Regions from separate parts of the Xanthomonas sp. NCPPB 2250 genome, predicted to be linked through region 1. Evidence: riboswitches for the same ligand, from Rfam matches in the RefSeq annotation. Region 1 holds a riboswitch; each other region holds the start of a gene.
The links. Region 1 has a riboswitch for cobalamin ahead of btuB (TonB-dependent vitamin B12 receptor). Riboswitches for the same ligand answer to the same signal wherever they lie in the genome.
Positions count from the first base shown of each region.

Region 2: linked by a shared signal. The riboswitch ahead of metE (5-methyltetrahydropteroyltriglutamate--homocysteine S-methyltransferase) and the one ahead of btuB (TonB-dependent vitamin B12 receptor) in region 1 are both predicted to bind cobalamin.
Region 3: linked by a shared signal. The riboswitch ahead of AC1PMG_RS20330 (ribonucleoside-diphosphate reductase subunit alpha) and the one ahead of btuB (TonB-dependent vitamin B12 receptor) in region 1 are both predicted to bind cobalamin.

Region 1 is NZ_CM161520.1:4,556,766-4,560,033, reverse strand. It holds gene btuB (TonB-dependent vitamin B12 receptor) at 1-1,788, opposite strand, end outside; cobalamin riboswitch at 1,903-2,119, opposite strand; gene AC1PMG_RS18540 (TfoX/Sxy family protein) at 2,145-2,573, opposite strand; gene AC1PMG_RS18535 (GAF domain-containing protein) at 2,570-3,052, opposite strand; gene bioD (dethiobiotin synthase) at 3,169-3,268, shown strand, end outside.
Region 2 is NZ_CM161520.1:4,921,490-4,924,757, reverse strand. It holds gene metE (5-methyltetrahydropteroyltriglutamate--homocysteine S-methyltransferase) at 1-1,425, opposite strand, end outside; cobalamin riboswitch at 1,637-1,890, opposite strand; gene AC1PMG_RS20240 (hypothetical protein) at 2,188-3,156, shown strand.
Region 3 is NZ_CM161520.1:4,946,361-4,949,628, reverse strand. It holds gene AC1PMG_RS20335 (hypothetical protein) at 62-589, shown strand; cobalamin riboswitch at 775-993, shown strand; gene AC1PMG_RS20330 (ribonucleoside-diphosphate reductase subunit alpha) at 1,174-3,268, shown strand, end outside.

The sequences.
Region 1 (3,268 bases):
ATCGAACACGTTGCTGGCCTTGGCCTGCAGCGTCCAGTCCGGGGTGAACGCGTACTCCGCGCGCAGGTCGACGGTGCCGTAGCCGGCCAGGCGCACGCGGTTGGCCGCGTCGTCGAAGCGGTGGCCGCTGCCGAAGACGCTGACGCCGAGCTTGACCGGGCCGATGCCGCGGTCCACGTCCAGGCGCGCGGTGTTCTGCGCGCGGCGCGCCAGCCAGTTGTCGCGGTTGTCGCCGTCGCTGCGGTTGCGCGGGTCGGTGTGGCTCAGCTGCGCCGACAGCTCCCAACCGGCCAGCAGCGCATAGCCGGTCAGTTCGGCACCGCGGATGCGCGCCTCGTCCACGTTGACCGGCAGGAAGCTGACCGCGTCGTAGGAGATCAGGTCCTTGACCCGGGTCTCGTAGGCGTTGAATGTCCAGTTCCAGCTGTCGGCGTACTGCGCAATGCCGAGGTTGCCGCTCTTGGAGCGCTCAGGCTTCAAGTCCGGGTTGCCGGCGAACGGGTAGTACAGGTCGTTGAAGGTCGGCGCCTTGAAGCCGGTGCCGACGCTGGCGGTGAGCTTGAGGCCGTGCGCCAACGCCAGGCCCCAGCCGAGGCTGCCGGTGGTGTGCTCGCCGAACTGCTCGTTGTCGTCGCTGCGCACGCTGGCCTGCACCTGCTGCGCGCCGAAGCGGCCCTGGTACTCGGCGAACACGCCGGTGTTGTCGCGGCTGTCGACGTCGAAGGCGGTGCTGCTGGCGACGTGCTCGCGCTGCCAGTCGCTGCCGACGCTGAGCAGGTGGCCTTCGGCCAGGGTGATATCGCCCTGCAGCGCCGCGGTGTCGCGGCGGCTGTCGAAGGTGCTGACGAAGCTGCGGGTGCGTGCGCCCGGCGCACGGTAGTAGCTGTCGGCGTCGTCGACGTTGCGGCCCAGTTGCGCGGCCAGGTGCAGGCGATCGGACGGGGTCCAGTCGAGCATGCCGCTGAACACCTGCTGGGTGTTGTCGGCCTCGTTGCCGGCGAACAGCGCGTCGCCGTCGTACTCGTTGCGGCTGTCGATGTTCAGCGCCTGGCCTTCGACGCGCAGCGTGTCGGTCAGCGCGTAGCCGCCGCGCGCGCTCAGCGAGACGTTGCGGTAGCCGTCGCGGTCGGGCTGGTCGACGAAGCAGCCGGCGAACAGCGTGGCCGAGCCGTTGCAGGCGTTGATGCCGTCGGTCTTCTGGTAGCCGCCCTGCACGGCCAGCCAGCCGCGCTCGCCGCGGTTGCTGAAGCCGGCGCCGGCCTCGCGCAGGCCGTGGCTGCCGCCGCCCAGGCTCAGGTTCTGCTGGAAGCCCTGGCCGCCACGGCGGGTGAAGATCTGGATGACGCCGCCGATCGCGTCGGAGCCGTACAGGCTCGAGCGCGGGCCGCGCACGATCTCGATGCGTTCGATCTGGCTCAGCGGCAGGTCCTGGAACGCGGCCAGGCCGGCGCTGGCCGAGCCGATGCGCACGCCGTCCACCAGCACCAGCACGTGGTCCGACTCGCTGCCGCGCAGGTTCAGCGTGGTCAGCTTGCCCAGGCCGCCCTGGTTGGAGAGGCCGATGCCGGCGCGGCCCTGCAGCAGCTGCGCCAGCGAGGTGGCCTGGCTGCGCTCGATCTCGGCACGGTCGATGACCTGCGCCGGGACCACGCTGTCCTCCACCGAGATCTGGGTGCGGGTGGCGGTGACCAGGACCTGGTCGAGGTCGGTGGCGGCATCGGCGGCGTGGGCCAGCGCGGGCAGGGACAGGGCGGACGCGATCGCGACCGAAAGCAGGCGGGACGACATGGGTGGCAACTCCGGCGCGCGGCTGCGCGCTGTGACGGCAAGGGAGTCGCGAACGGAAGGTGCAAGCGGACGGCGCCGGACACGGCGCGGCACGCCGCGACGCCCTCCGCATCGCAACCAGTGAACTGCAAGGCCGGTCTCCGGGCTCGCGATCGGGGAGGCGGACCTCCCGGCTGCGACGCCTTCCCATGCCGAGGCACAGTGGCGCAGGTCGTCAGCGCGGATCGCTTACCGTTGCGGGGGCAGCGCCGGCCTTGTCGCAAGACGCACCGGCTTCCCGTTTCAACCCGCTGGCCGGAGCCGGTGGGTCACCTTGAAGCGGCGCGATTGTACGCGATCGCCGCTGGCTGCGCGGCTTAGTCGGCGTGAGTGCCGTGGCTGTCGTCGTCGCCGTGCTGGTCGCCCATCGGCGTGTCGTGCGTGTCGTGCGCGTAGGCGTCGTCGGCAGCGTCGTCGACGCGCGTGTCGTCGCGGTCGAAATGCGTGGTCGCCACCGGCCCGGCGACCGGCAGGCCGCGCTGCGCCGGCAGCGCTGCCGTCGCGGTTTCCAGCTCGCCCAGCAACTGCGCGCGGCGTGCCTCGGACAGTTCCTGCCAGTGGCAGCCGCTGAGCGCGCCTTCCAGCGAATACAGCAGGTTGAGGCTGGGCTTGAAGCCGGCGCGCTTGACCTTGACGAAGGCGCCGACCGCGCCGGCCGCCTCCAGGTCCTGCTGCGTGCGCACGCCGACCTGGCGCAGCCAGGCCGCGCTCTTGGGACCGATGTTGCGCAGTTTGGTGGTGCTCATCGCAGGCTGTCGACGAAGACTTGCGCGATCGCTTCCAGGCCGCGCTGGTCGTCGGCGTCGAAGCGGGCCAGGTCGGGGCTGTCCAGGTCGAACACGCCGACCAGCGCACTGTCGCGCAGCAGCGGCACCACCAGTTCCGACCGCGAGGCCGCATCGCAGGCGATATGCCCGGGGAACGCCTCCACGTCGTCGATGCGCTGGGTCTGGCCGCTGCTGGCGGCCGCGCCGCACACGCCCTTGTGCAGCGGGATGCGCACGCAGGCGGGCAGGCCCTGGAACGGGCCGACCACCAGTTCCTTGCCGTCGTAGAAGTAGAAGCCGACCCAGTTCAGCCGCGGCAGCGCGTGGTACACCAGCGCGGCCAGGTTGGCGGCATTGGCGATGCGGTCGGGCTCCCCGGCGACCAGGGCACGGGCCTGGTCGAGCAACTGGGCGTACTGTTCCGGCTTGCTGCCGGTGAGCGAGGACGAGGCGAACATCGCGCGAGTCTAGCAGCGCGCTGCGTCCGCCGGCACCGCAGCGGCTGACGCGCGCGATGCACCCGGCTATCCTGCGCGCCGCCGCGCGTCCCGCCGGCCAACCGACAGGATTTCGCATGGCTGTTCCCGCCTTCTACGTCACCGGCACCGATACCGGCATCGGCAAGACCATCGCCAGCACCGCGCTGCTGCACGCCCTGCGTGCGCGCGGCCAGC
Region 2 (3,268 bases), 360 kb from region 1:
ACGCACGCAGCGTTCGGTCTCGGCGGCCAGGAACGCGTCGTAGGCGGCATCGTCGAGCTTGCCGGCCTTGTGCTGCGCGCGCGCCTGCCGCACCTGCTCGGTCTGCGGGAACGAGCCGATCGTGGTGGTCGGATACAGCGGCAGCCGCAACGCCGCCTGCTGCGCCTGGCGGCGCTGCGCATACGGCGACTGCCGGCGGCCGGCGTCGTCGGTCAGCGCCTCTACCCGCCGCGCCACCTCGGGGCGATGCACGCGTGCGGAGGCGCGGCGGCTGGCCAGCGCATCGCGCGCCGCATCCAGTCCCGCCTGCGCCTGCGGCTGGTCGTCCAGCGCATCGGCCAGGGTGCGCAGTTCCTGCAGCTTCTGCCTGGCGAAGGCCAGCCAGCCGACCAGTTCGCGGTCCAGCCTGGTCTCCTGCTGCAGATCCACCGGCACGTGCAGCAGCGAGCACGACGGCGCCAGCCACAGCCGCTCGCGGCCGACGTGGCCGGCGGCATAGCGGGCCAGGGTCAGCGCGTTGTCCAGCGGCGTGCGCCACACGTTGCGGCCGTTGACCAGGCCGGCGGAGAGCACGCGCCCGGCCGGCAGGGCCTGCAGCACCGCGTCCAGTTGCGCCACGCCGCGCACCAGGTCCACGTGCACGCCGTCCACCGGCAGCGCCATCGCCAGGTCGAGGTTGTCGCCCAGTTCGCCGAAATAGCTGGTCAGCAGCAGCTTCGGCCGCGGCGCCTGCGCAAGGAAATCATAGGCGCGGCGATAGGCGGCGCGCGCGGCCTCGTCCAGGTCCAGCACCAGCGCCGGCTCGTCCAGTTGCACCCAGCCGGCGCCGGCCGCATGCAGGCGCTGCAGCAGTTCGGCGTACACCGGCAGCAGGCTGTCCAGCAGCGCCCAGCGGTCGCTGCCGTCCACGGTCTTGGACAGCGCCAGGAAGGTCACCGGCCCGATCAGCACCGGCCGGGTCTGGATGCCCTGCGCCTTGGCTTCCAGGAACTCCACCACCGGCTTGTCGCCACGCAGGCGGAAGTGCTGGCGCCGCGCCAGCTCCGGCACCAGGTAGTGGTAGTTGGTGTCGAACCACTTGGTCATTTCCAGCGCGTGCAGATCCAGGCCGTTTTCCTGGGTGCCGCGCGCCATCGCGAAGTAGCCGGCCAACGGATCGGCATCGGCCAGCGCGCGGTAGCGTTGCGGGATCGCATCGAACAGGAACGCGGTGTCGAGCATCGCGTCGTACAGGCTGAACTCGTTGCTGGGCGGCACGTCCACCCCGGCCTCGCGTTGCAGCTGCCAGTGGCGCAGGCGCAGGTCGCGTGCGGTGTCCTGCAGTTGCGCGCCATCGATGTCGCGGCGCCAGTAGCGTTCCAGCGCCTGCTTGAGCTCGCGCCGCGCACCGATGCGCGGGAAGCCCAGGTTGGTCACGATCGTCATGTTGCGTTTCCTCATTGCGTTCAAGGGCATTGAGGAACGAAGGAACCGCGCGCCGCGCGTCCCGTTCGCACGGACCGCCCGCCACGCCAGCGACCTTCGCCCCCGCGGGCGAACCGGTACCGCGCGGGCAGGCGGACGGCGCGGCGCGGCGCAAGACCGGGTCGCGGTCCGGCCACCTCCCCGCGGAGGCGCCAGGTCGAATCGGAGGACGCACGGTCCTCCGGCCGGGGCCGGTATTCGGGCTGATGGACACGCGCACCGTGCCGGCTGCGCACCTACTGTCCGTCGCTTCCCAGGCCGGCATGCGCCGGCCCAGTGCCATTGACGGAGGTCGTTTCCATTCACCGCTGCGGGGCAGCTCCGGAATGGGCAGGCGCTTGCGGCGCCGGCCGTCACCGGATTCCCGTTTAAATTCATCCCTTCATCCGAATGAAGCGATGAATACCTTCGGCGAGCGCACGATAGGCCGGATGCGGCGGGCGGTCAAGGGTGTTGGCGCGCGCCCGTTCGCCCGCCAAGTGGCGGCAGGCAGCGCACGATCCGGGCGAGGGATGTAGCTCAAGCCGGCTTGGCATTTCCTGCCGCCTCGCCGAGTGATGGCGCGGGGTGGCGGAAAGCACGTGCGGTTTGCGACGGCAACCACATTGTCGCTCGCGGGCCGTGTTTCCCGGATAGACTCGAACGCGTCACCTGACGCAGACGCCGCAAGGCTTGCCGGTGGTTTGCGTTACCCCGCCATTCCCTTCACCAAGGTCAACCTGGATGTCCAGAATCCCGCCGTTCCGTTCGTCGTTGCGCGCCTTACTGCTCGGGCTCGCACTTGCTGCAGGTGCCGTGTCCGCCGATCCGATCGGCCCGCCGGGTCCTAGTGCGGCCACTTCCGCGACGGTGCCCTTTTCCACCGCGACGATCGGCGACGCCACGCGCCCGATCATCGACGTGCAGTTGAACGGTCACCCCAGCAAGATGATGGTGCACGCGAACGCGTCGCTGTATGTCCAGGTGATTCATCGCATCGCCACCCAGGTCGGCGTCAGGGACCTGCGCCACCAGGGTGCGTTCGGCATCGAGGCACCCGGCAAGGTCAGTGCGCTCGGCCGCGACGAGGGCGTCCTGGATCGCCTCACCATCGGCGACGCCACCGTGACCAACGTGCCGGTGTCGGTCTTCGAGACGCCGGAACCCGACGCCGACGTGGGCATGCTGGGCGTCGGCTGGCTCCGCGCGAACCGCGTGGTCCTGGACTATCCCGGCAAGCGCGTTCTGGTGAATCCCGACGCAACCCAGACCTCCAGCTTGCGCACGCGCCTGCTGGGCGCGGGCTATGCGGCGCTGCCCATGCAGTTCGACGAGAAGGCCAACCGCTACGTCGTCAGAGCGACGCTTGGGCGGGCAGAGCGCTCGATGATCGTCAGCACCGTCGGCAACGCCGTCATCGATCCCGCGTTCGCGCAACTGGCCGGCGTGGAGAAGGGCGGCGTCTACGGGAACGCCTCGGGGCCGAGAGGCGCGCGGCTCGTCGTCTACCGGACCAAAAAGCCGGTCGTCGTGCACATCGGCACCTGGTCCTCCAAGCCGGTGAACGATGCCACCCTCGAGGATATTTACGCCTACGCGAGCCAGACGCGTCCGGACGGCGAGGCCCTCGGCGGTATGCTGGGAGCGGATTTCCTGACCAAGGCCGGTGCGGTGATCGACTTCGGCGACAAGACGCTCTACCTGCGCAAGTAGCAGGCGCGGCGAAAAGCGCAGTCGATCCGGCTGCGCTTTCGCCCTCCGCAGGTTGGCATCGGCAGCGTTCATGGCGAACGTGTAAGCTATTGATCCCTAAGCCAATGACTTG
Region 3 (3,268 bases), 390 kb from region 1:
CGCCGGCGCCATGGCTACGGTGACGCTCGGCAGCACGCCGCTGCCGTCACCGGAGAACGCCATGTCGCTGTCCCGTCGCATCACTCCCTTGCTGCTGGCGCTGGCCGCCGGCGTCCTGGTCGCGCCCAGCGCACCGGCACGCGAACACACCCGCACGCGCACCGCCGGCGGCACCGATGGCGCCCGCCACGCCGCCATGCAGGCCAGCGCCAGCGGCGCCCACGGCAGCGTGCAGCGCGCCCGCCAATGGCAGGCCGACGGCCAGGGCAACGCCAGCGCGCGCAGCGCCGCTACCCGCACGGCCGCCGCCGGCGGCAGCGCCACGCGCCAGGGCAGCGCCGAGCGCAACGCCGACGGCAGCGCCAGCCGCCAGGGCAGTGCCAGCGTCCAGCGCGCCGACGGTGCCAGCGCGAGCAGCAGCGGCAGCCTGGCCCGGGCCGCCGACGGCACGCTCAGCGGCAGCCGCCAGAGCAGCGTCGATGGCACGCAGGGCAGCTACCAGGGCAGCACCAGCGTGCAGGACGGCAGCGTCGTCCACACCGGCACCTGCACCGATGCGAGCGGCACCGTGGTGCCGTGCCGGCCGTAGGCGAGGGCGCGGGTCGGAATGTTCGGGGGCAGAAATGCCCCTGTCCGCGGCCGGCTTCACGGCCCCGTCACGGCCACGAATGGCTGCCGCGACGGGGCCGGAATCGGCTGCCATCGGCAAACCGTTGCCAGGCTTAGGTTTTCGTAATTCCACCTACATTTAGCGTTGACGTCGTCGGCCGACCCCACTATCTTGGGGTGGTCGGTTCCGGCGGCCCCAAGCCGCGGGATCAAAAGGGAAGCCGGTGCGGCGTGCCAACGCCAACTCCGGCGCTGCCCCGCAGCGGTAATTGGGAACGAACCCGTCATCCGCACTGAGGCGCCCGCCTTGGGAAGCGACGGGCTAGGAACCGGCCACGGCCGTTGCCCATCAGCCCGAAGACCTGCCGACAGCCGCGCGAAGCACACCGCGCGGCGCCGACCGCGCGCTCTCCGGGGGGAGAGGGTCGGTGCAGCGATGACCGCCCGCAGGCCCGGTGCCTGCGCCGTTTGCAGTCTTCGCGACACCGCCTGCCCACCTGCGACCCGGTCGGACAGCTGCCTGCGAGGGTCGGGCGGCCGCGTGCACCACGCTTGGAGACCTTCATGAGCCAGACCCACAGCCTGCCGGCCACCGCGTCCGTCGACGCCGCCGTCGACCCCACGACCGCTGCCGCCACTGCCCAGCCGGAGCCGGCCAGCAGCGAGCCGAGCAACGACCAGCGCGCCGTGACCTGGATCGTCAAGGACGGCGGCAACCGCCGCATGGCCTTCGACCGCTCGCGCCTGCAACGCACCCTGGACCGGATCCACGCCGAGTTCCCGCAGCTGGACGTGAGCGACTACGAGCGCAAGGCCTTCGCCTTCATCGAGAAGAAGGAAAGCCTGTCGGCCGACGACATGGTCGACTACCTGATCCGCGAGGCCGAGTCGCGCGTGGACATCGCCACGCCGGAGTGGGAGTACTTCGCCGCGCGCCTGTACCTGGACCGCCTGTACAAGCGCGCCAGCAAGAACCGTTTCTACGATGCCGGCGAGAAGTACGGCTCCTACGTCGGCCTGCAGGAAAGCCTGGCCGACCGCGGCGTGTACTCGATCGACATCCTCAAGAACTACTCCAAGGACGAACTGGCCGAAGCCGGCCGCATGATCGATCCGGAGCGCGACAAGCTGTTCGCCTACAACGGCCTGTACCTGTTGGCCACGCGCTACCTGGCCACCGACAACTCGCGCAAGGTCTACGAACTGCCGCAGGAGCGCTGGCTGACCATCGCCCTGTACCTGATGCAGGACGAGAAGCCGCGCGAGCGCCGCATGCAGCTGGTGGGCGAGGCCTACTGGGCGCTGTCCAACCTTTACATGACCGTGGCTACCCCGACCCTGGCCAACGCCGGCAAGATCGGCGGGCAGCTGTCGAGCTGCTTCATCGACACCGTCGACGACAGCCTGCAGGGCATCTACGACTCCAACACCGACGTGGCGCGCGTGTCCAAGCACGGCGGCGGCGTCGGCGCCTACCTGGGCTACGTGCGTTCGTCCGGCTCGGCGATTCGCGGCGTGAAGAACTCCAGCGGCGGCGTCGTGCCGTGGATCAAGCAGCTCAACAACACCGCCGTGTCGGTGGACCAGCTCGGCCAGCGCAAGGGCGCCATCGCCGTGTACCTGGACATCTGGCACCGCGACATCGAGGCGTTCCTGGACCTGCGCCTGAACAACGGCGACCAGCGCCTGCGCGCGCACGACGTGTTCACTGCGGTGTGCGTGCCGGACATCTTCATGGAAGCGGTGGAGCGCCGCGGCGAGTGGTACCTGTTCGACCCGCACGAGGTGAAGGAGGTCAAGGGCTGGTACCTGCAGGACTTCTTCGACGAGAAGCGCGGCGAAGGCAGCTTCCGCGCCAAGTACGAGGAAGTGGTGGCCGACGAGCGCATCGGCCGCAAGGTGGTCAAGGCCATCGACATGTTCAAGCGGATCATGGTCAGCCAGCTGGAGACCGGCAACCCGTTCATGTTCTATCGCGACGAAGTCAATCGCATGAACCCGAACAAGCACCAGGGCATGGTGTATTCCAGCAACCTGTGCACCGAGATCCTGCAGAACATGAGCCCGACGCGGGTCATCCAGGAGATGATCAGCGGCGACCAGATCGTCACCACCAAGCAGGCCGGCGACTTCGTCGTGTGCAACCTGTCCTCGGTGAACCTGGGCCGCGCGGTCACCGCGCAGCCGGACCTGCTGTCGCCGGACATCCTGGAGCGGCTGATCCGCGTCCAGGTGCGCATGCTCGACAACGTCATCGACCTCAACGAGCTGCCGGTGCCGCAGGCCACCATCACCAACCAGAAGTACCGCGCGATCGGCCTGGGCACCTTCGGCTGGCACCACCTGCTGGCGCAGAAGGGCATCGACTGGAATTCGCCGGACGCCGAGGCGTACAGCGATTCGCTGTACGAGCGCATCAACTACCTGACCATCCAGGCGAGCCTGGCGCTGGCCAAGGAGAAGGGCGCGTACAAGGTGTTCAAGGGCAGCGACTGGCAGAACGGCGAGTACTTCAGCAAGCGCGGCTACGACAGCGCCGAGTGGCAGGAACTGGCCGCGCAGGTGAGCGTGCACGGCGTGCGCAACGCCTGGATGGTGGCGGTGGCGCCGAACATGAGCACCGCGCAGATCGCCGGCTCCACCGCGTCGATCGACCCGA